DNA from 2 places in the Pararhizobium sp. LjRoot255 genome. Region 1 is predicted to be linked to the other one. Evidence: predicted binding sites of a transcription regulator. Region 1 holds the regulator's gene; the other holds the start of a gene.

Region 1 (4,088 bases):
CTATTCCCATGCCATGCCGGCAATGCAGGCAAATGCTGCAGAGCAAGTTGACGCGGCGATCAAAGCTGGTAAAAAGCCAGCCATCGAGTGAAAAGGTAGCAAATCGGTAGCAAACGCTGATTTCAAACCTTCCGGATAAACCGGAAAGACGAACCTTTTCAATTAGATGGAAGAGTGTCCGAGTGGTTTAAGGAACCGGTCTTGAAAACCGGCGTGCGGGAAACCGTACCGTGGGTTCGAATCCCACCTCTTCCGCCAGATTTCCCAATTGTCTGACCCGGAGACATAGGTAACGGCCTGTCCCGGCAAAACTCATGATTGGGGTGATTCTCGCGCTGATGTCCTCGGTTCCGGCCATGGCAGCGGCGGACGTGTACAGCCCGGCATACATCAAAGGCGATGAGCAGCTCTTGTGCTCCTCAATGCCCTGATGGCCGACACGGCATGTGTCATCGGCATGTGCCTGCTGTGACCCCTTGTCTGACGGCTCCTGAGCACCGAATCTGAGCGACATTCAAATGACCTTAGGGATGCGTGGGAATACGTCTTTAGTGTGCATGAATGTTAGAATATTTGAATATACATTATCGGACGTAGGGCGCGCCTATCTTTGCATGGGAGGATCTGCGTCGTGGGATCAACTGACAACGCAAATTGGGAATTTGACAATAACGAACAGCTCAAAATCCAAACGCTCGTGGAATGGGGCGTTACGTCTATGCCGCTGCACGGCGCCGTCGTTCTGCGGCTCGGCTATGCGCTTTCGCAGCATGAGTGGGATGTGTATCAGTCAACAGATCGTCCGCCGCATCAGATTCAAGCAGCAATGTCTGCAGCGGACGCGAAGGAACTCGGCACCCAATTAATCTTGTACGCAGAATTGCTGGACGTTCCTGCGTCAGGCTTTCCCAATGGGGGGTAAGTTCATGAAAATGCTGACGGGCACGACACCCAGTCAGCGCGCGAACGCCGGTGCTATTATTTGCCGCTCGGTTTGATCCTGCGTGAGATACATGCATCCCTTCATGCGGCATGACAGGGTGGGATGCCTGGAGCATCTGGCTGCCCCAACGACAACCGCCAGACACGTCTTCCGCCGCAACCACGAAATCTCGATATGAACCAGCGATTCCCTCTTTTTCATCACCGTCATCCTGCTGTTCCGCGGGAACTAACCCGCGCGAGTGGTCCGGCAGCGCGAAGTTTGAGAGCTGGAGCGGGACTTTCTGACCGGAGTCACGCGATAACGATTCACTCGATCGTCAAATCGTGCTAGGTTCCATCTGGAGGCAGACCACATCGGTTGTTGCGAGCCGTTTCTGTTTGCCTGCCGGATCGTCCAGTACCGTCTGGGACCTGGATTTGACGCATCCGCGGTGAAGGAGAGCACCATGCATTACAGTGTGCAGTTTTTCACCTGGACGCCCAAAGAGGGCGTCCATCAAGTCGGCTCGACGGTCGAGATCGATGCGGTCAATCCAAAACTCGCGGCCGTGTCGCTTTTGGGCCTCCGGCTGGATGAGACCGGCACGGCCAGGAAACTGGCAGTCCGCGTCTGGAATGCGCCGGATGACAGCCAGGTCGATTGCGAATGCTTCTACTATCATTGATCGCCGGCCGCATTCCGCAATGCTAAATTCTCCTGCGTTTCGTCGCCATTGATTCGGATTTTCAACCGGAGTGCATCGTCATCGCCAGCGCGTTGCCGCCGCGGTGGATTTGGAACGTTTTTACCGGTTTCGCGAAACGTCGGAATTGCTCTTTCAACGCGGCGGGACACGCGTTGTCGGCCGCCGGTCGGCGTAAACATCACGCCGATATCCGTTCATGGCGGCGTGATGGAACACGGTTGCCAACATGGTTGAAGCGGCGACCCTATCCAATTGCGAATATTGTGGAAAATTTTGGAGGCCTCGCCCGGAATTGAACCGGGGTACAAGGATTTGCAGTCCTCTGCGTCACCACTCCGCCACGAGGCCTCGTAACGATCATCTCTTAATCGTGTGACGGGCGTTTAGACCGATTTCCGATCCAGTGCAAGACGCCTTGGCCGAATTCCAGTTTTTTCTCATGGGAGAAACCTGTCTCCCACCGTTGCCGGTCCGCGTCGCGAGGAAAATACCGCAGATCGCTGATGCCAAACCGCAGGCGATTATTGTCAGGGCCCCGCTGACGTCAATTTTCAAAGAAAATCAGCCGCCTGCATCCCCCGGCGCGCGGATACAGGTTTGCCGCTCAATGGTAACGTCGGATCAGGCCCACGAGCTTGCCTTGGATCTTGACCCGGTCGGGACCAAAAATCCGGGTTTCGTAGGCGGGGTTGGCAGCCTCGAGCGCGATCGATGCGCCCTTGCGGCGAAACCGCTTCAGCGTTGCCTCCTCGTCGTCCACCAGGGCGACGACGATCTCTCCAGGGCTAGCGCTGTTGGTATTGCGTATGATGACGGTGTCGCCGTCGAGAATGCCGGCCTCGATCATCGAATCGCCGCGGACTTCCAGTGCATAATGTTCGCCGGTCCCAACCATCTCGAGCGGTACAGAAATATCGTGCGTATTGTTCTGGATCGCCGAGATCGGCACACCGGCTGCGATTCGCCCCATGACGGGGATGGAGACGGAGCTGTTCTCATTGCTGGCCGCGACCGGTTTGGCGGCGACTGGCGCCGGCGGAGCGCCGCGGCTGCCCTGGATGACGCTCGGCGAAAAGCCGCGCTTGGGCTGCAGGCTCATGGAATAGGCCTCCGGCAGCCTGATAACTTCAAGCGCGCGTGCCCGGTTCGGCAGACGCCGGATGAAGCCCCGCTCCTCGAGCGCCGTGATCAGCCGATGAATGCCGGATTTCGACGCGAGGTCCAGCGCATCCTTCATCTCATCGAAGGACGGCGGCACGCCCGATTCCTTCATTCTTTCGTGAATGAACAGAAGCAGTTCCTGTTGCTTGCGGGTCAGCATGAAAGATCACTCCGGAATCGAGAAACAAATCAAGAACGAACACTATATGTTCCATATGTGTTCCGCAAGTCCCATAATTCGTTGAACCTTTTCAAGGTGCGAGTTTTTGGGCTTGCGGCGCCGAAAACCGGCATTCAGCGCTCTCACCGCCGATGTCCGCCTTTGCTGCAACGGAACATTTGCCCCGTCAGGCCGTTTTCCGCTCATGTTGAAACCTGTGGCGGCGGCACGGCCTGCGGCCAGGAGGCAGGGATGGTCGTCCATGGACGTGGTAACAAGGTTTCGCCCGAAGACACGAACCGGAGGGTGAAGATCAGCGGTGCCGAAGCCCGGCAAGGACGGCTTGGCCGCCCTGTGCTGATGGTTCTCATCGCGAGCCTGGTGCTTGCCCTCATTGCCTGGGCGGGGGCAGAGATATTCGGCGAAAGCACCGACAATGATGCGGCGACACAGATTCAGGAAACCACGCCGGCGGCCAAGGACACCGATCAGGGCACCGTCGACAATACTCCGGCGACCGGGGAACAGATGCAGCCGGCGCCGGTTGACAAGAATCCGACCCCGCAAACCGGTTCCGGTGGCTAGGGCCATTGGCGCCTCATCGAATGAAGGCCTCCGACGACGCCCGGCCCTTGCAGCCGGGCCCTTGCAGATTGGCGCCGATTTTACGGCGTCTGCCGCTTGCGCGCCCACCAGACGGAAAGTTTGCGGCGCTGCCGCCGGACGAAGGCGAGGTCATGCGACAGCACGATCAGGCCCAGCGGCACCATCCAAAAGCCCAGAACCGGCAGGAAGCCGAGGATACCGCCAAAGAGCAGCGCGGCGCCAAGGGTGATACGCAAGGTCCGCGACTGAGGCAGGGGCAGACGCCACGCCCCGACAATGAGTTCATGTCTGCTCGCATCGATACCGAATTTTTTCGTTTTCTGCGCTTCTGTCATAAACTTAACTGCCTTACTCTCGATGCCGTGCACCATAGAGCGGATTTGCCTGCGGCTCTTCCAGTGCGCTGCCTTCCCAGATGGGGAGTTCTCCACAGTCAGACAAGATTGTGCACTTTTTTTGAAAAACTGCTTGGCAAATCGGAAAAGCATTTGTATTAGCAGCCTCACTTCTGCAGCGCGCAGATGATCCCT
Region 2 (4,088 bases), 1.9 Mb from region 1:
CCTTGCAACTGCTCGTCGGCAAGCAGAATGACGCGCGGGCGCATGACGTGCTCGCTCGCGGCGAGCCGCGCGACGGGATCGCCGAGCCAGCGCACGAGACCATCGGAAGCCAGCGCCAGATCGGCATTACCCGCCGCATGCAGGCGCGCTGCCCGCGCTTCGAATTCCAGCGCCAGCGCCTTCTGTGCTGCTCCCTGCACCGCGCGCGCGTCGAGACCGTCGGTCACTGCCGCCAGCGTGAAACGGAACCCGGCCAATTGTCCCACATGATGTCCTTCAACGAAGACATCGCCATTTACACTGATTTCAGCTTCCAGCATCGCATTCTCTCTCAGGCGCTTCATGAGCACAGATGTCCTGCGATCAACAAAGCGTTTCGTCAACCTTTCATGTAACGCGTCAGACAATCGATCTTCGATTTCCCGCGTCTTTTCTTGCCAGTGTGTCGGATCGGCAAGCCACCCCGGACGATTGGATACATAGGTCCATGTCCTGATTTGTGCAATTCTCGCGGACAATGTGTCGATTTCACCATCCGTTTGGTCCGCGCGGCGAACCTGTTCGGCCATGAAATCTTCGTTCACTGTGCCACGCCGGACGAGATCGGCATAGATGGTCGAAATCAGATCGGCATGTTGCGCCGGCGTTATGCGCCGATAGTCGGGAAGCGCACAGGCCTCCCAGAGTTTTTCTACACGCTCCGGTGTCGTTGCGACACCGGAGATTTCCGGATAATGCGAAAGATAATCCAGCGCCTGCTGGTCCACCGCCGGTAACGCCCGCGTCAGCCCGTTTACCGCCGGCGGGGCATCGAGGCTTTTCTTCAGGGCCGCAAGCGAGGCAAAGTTAAGCGCCTTGGAGCGCCACTGCAGCACCCGCACGGGGTCGAACTGGTGCGATTCGATGCGGTGGACGAGTTCGTTGTCGAACGGTTCCACCCGCGAGGTGACGCCGAAGGTGCCGTCGCGCAGGTGGCGGCCGGCGCGGCCGGCGACCTGCGCCAGTTCGCCCGGGTTGAGATTGCGGAACTGATAGCCGTCATACTTGCGATCCTGGGCAAAGGCGACGTGATCGACATCGAGGTTCAATCCCATGCCGATTGCGTCGGTCGCCACCAGATATTCGACGTCGCCCGCCTGGTAGAGCGCAACCTGCGCGTTGCGTGTGCGGGGTGACAGGGCGCCGAGCACGACGGCGGCGCCACCCCGCTGGCGGCGGATCAGTTCGGCGATCGCATAGACCTCTTCCGCCGAAAAGGCGACGATCGCCGTGCGCTGCGGCAACCGGGTGATTTTCTTCGAACCGGCATAGAGAAGCTGCGACAGTCGCGGCCGCTCGACGACGGTAATGCCTGGCAGCAGGTGTTCGAGGATCGGCCGCATGGTCGCGGCGCCGAGAAGCAGGGTTTCGCTTCTTCCGCGCAGATGCATCAACCGGTCGGTGAAGATATGGCCGCGCTCGAGATCGCCGGCGAGCTGCACCTCGTCGATCGCCACGAACGCCGCCTTGGTCTCGCGCGGCATGGCCTCGACGGTGCAGACCGAGAAGCGCGCCATATGCGGGGTGATCTTCTCCTCGCCGGTGATGAGCGCCACATTGTGGGCACCGACTTTTTCGACGAGGCGCGTATAGACCTCGCGGGCAAGCAGCCGCAGCGGCAAACCGATCACGCCGGATTCATGCGCGACCATGCGCTCGATCGCATAATGCGTCTTGCCGGTGTTGGTCGGGCCGAGGACCGCGATCACGCCGCGGCCGCTCAAGATCATGGGTTGGTCAGGCACTGTCTCGATCCTGCGCACTTTCACTCTGCGAAGGCCATTCACGGCGGAAAAGCCGTTTCAACCGGCGCAGCACACATGCCCACACGACAACATAAACGCAAGGGTGTCGGAGCATGAAATACTGCAAATGGGGCTTGCGGCCTGCATTTCCACCCGCATTTGCCGGAATCGGAACAGCCATGGAACGAATCGGAGACGAATCGCTGACTCCCTCGGATTCATCTTTTGTTCACTGCTAGATATTGATTTTCTGAGCCGGATTCTCACCAGATGCTGAATCGTCATTTCCAGGCGAAAACGGGTGCGGACAATGGCTTCGGTCGCATCCTGCACTTCGCGAGATTCAGAATCCAAATAACTGAAAAATCAGAAAAATTTAACCAAGTTGATTAGTCGGTTCGCCGCGGCGCATCGATTGCCGATGCTGAGCTCAAACATCGAACGAATCGGCGACAATCGCGACGCTGGATAACGCGGAACGGCGCCACAACGGCGCCGTTCGCAACAGCAGGAATCCATTTGATCAGACGAAGAACTGGCCGCCATTGGCGGAGATCGTCGAACCGGTGATGAACCCCGCGTCGTCGGAGGCGAGGAACACGGCGATACGGGCAATCTCCTCCGGCTCGCCGAGACGGCCGACAGGGATCTGCGGTATGATGCGTTCGACCAGGACCTTTTCCGGAATTGCCCGGACCATTTCAGTCCCGACATAACCTGGGCAGATCGCGTTGACGGTGATCCCCTTCGATGCCCCTTCCTGAGCCAGTGCCTTGGTGAAGCCGAGATCGCCCGCCTTGGCGGCCGAATAATTCACCTGGCCCATCTGGCCTTTCTGGCCGTTGATCGAGGAAATATTGATCACCCGGCCGAAATTGCGGTCACGCATGCCGGTCCAAACCGGATGCGTCATGTTGAAAAGGCCGCTGAGGTTAGTGTCGATGACGTCCTTCCAATTCTCCGGTGTCATCTTGTGGAACATGGCATCGCGGGTGATGCCGGCATTGTTGACGAGAATTTCGATCGGGCCGAGGTCGGCCTCAACCGTGGCGATGCCGGCAGCGCAAGCCGCGTAGTCGGAAACGTCCCACTTGTAGGTCGCTATACCGGTTTCGGCGGTAAAGGCCTGCGCCTTCTCGTCATTGCCGGCGTAGTTTGCCGCGACCTTGTATCCCGCGCCCTTCAAGGCGATGGATATGGCCGCACCGATGCCGCGCGACCCGCCAGTGACCAATGCTACTCTGCTCATCCGTCTCTCCCTGTTGCCTCGTTCTTGGCCCGATGCCTGTGCTCGCAAGCGCAAGCACAATTCTCCCGGCTCTTGCCGTGAAGTCTGCTCCGGCCGCTGGGCCGGAGCGAATGCCTAACGGATAATTGTCACAGCCGTTCGACACACATGGCGACACCCATACCGCCACCGATGCAGAGCGTTGCAAGTCCCTTGGACACGCCGCGACGCTTCATTTCGAACAGGAGCGTGTTGAGAACGCGCGCGCCAGACGCACCGATCGGGTGACCGATGGCGATGGCGCCGCCATTGACGTTGACGATCGACGTATCCCAGCCGAGATCCTTGTTGACCGCACAGGCCTGCGCTGCAAAGGCTTCGTTGGCTTCGACAAGTTCGACATCGGCAACCGACCAGCCGGCTTTTTCCAACGCCTTGCGCGAAGCCGGGATCGGGCCTGTGCCCATAACCTGCGGATCGACGCCCGCTGTCGCCCAGGAGACGATCCGGGCCAGCGGCTGGATACCCCGGCGTCCGGCTTCTGCCTCGGTCATCAGCAATGTTGCGGCCGCGCCATCGTTGAGCCCGGAGGCATTGCCGGCGGTGACGGTGCCTTCCTTGTCGAAGGCCGGGCGGAGCTTTGCCATGGAGTCCAGCGTGGCGCCGTGGCGGATATATTCGTCCTGATCGACGGTGACATCACCCTTGCGGCCCTTGACGATGAAGGGAATGATTTCGTCGGCGAACCGGCCAGCCTTCTGGGCTGCCTCGGCCTTGTTCTGCGAGGCGAGTGCGAACTGATCCTGTTCATCGCGCGACAACTGCCATTTGCGGGCAACGTTTTCGGCTGTTGTGCCCATGTGATAGCCGTAGAAGGCGTCGGTCAGGCCGTCCTTGATCATGGTATCGACCATCTTGAAGTCGCCCATCTTGACGCCGCCGCGCAGGTGCGCGCAGTGCGGTGCCATCGACATGGACTCCATGCCGCCGGCCACGATGATCTTGGCGTCACCCGTGGCAATCTGCTGCATGCCGAGTGCAACCGCACGCAGGCCGGAACCGCAGAGCTGGTTCAT

What was found. The regulator LexA, encoded in region 1, represses DNA repair genes until DNA is damaged. The targets are predictions, from matches to a motif close to TGTTCNNNNTGTGTTCNG.
Region 2: the regulator LexA is predicted to act here: its motif matches at 1,954-1,971, upstream of ACSQ2W_RS08155 (helicase-related protein).

Annotation. Positions count from the first base shown of each region.
Region 1 is NZ_CAXUPQ020000001.1:3,594,695-3,598,782, reverse strand. Features, by position in the region: gene ACSQ2W_RS17280 (hypothetical protein) at 1-91, shown strand, start outside; tRNA gene ACSQ2W_RS17275 (tRNA-Ser) at 169-258, shown strand; gene ACSQ2W_RS17270 (hypothetical protein) at 632-922, shown strand; gene ACSQ2W_RS17265 (hypothetical protein) at 1,392-1,610, shown strand; gene ACSQ2W_RS17260 (hypothetical protein) at 1,604-1,810, opposite strand; tRNA gene ACSQ2W_RS17255 (tRNA-Cys) at 1,906-1,979, opposite strand; gene lexA (transcriptional repressor LexA) at 2,236-2,952, opposite strand; gene ACSQ2W_RS17245 (hypothetical protein) at 3,205-3,537, shown strand; gene ACSQ2W_RS17240 (hypothetical protein) at 3,618-3,893, opposite strand; tRNA gene ACSQ2W_RS17235 (tRNA-Asn) at 4,084-4,088, shown strand, end outside.
Region 2 is NZ_CAXUPQ020000001.1:1,657,954-1,662,041, forward strand. Features, by position in the region: gene ACSQ2W_RS08155 (helicase-related protein) at 1-1,769, opposite strand, end outside; gene phbB (acetoacetyl-CoA reductase) at 2,308-3,033, opposite strand; gene ACSQ2W_RS08165 (acetyl-CoA C-acetyltransferase) at 3,162-4,088, opposite strand, start outside.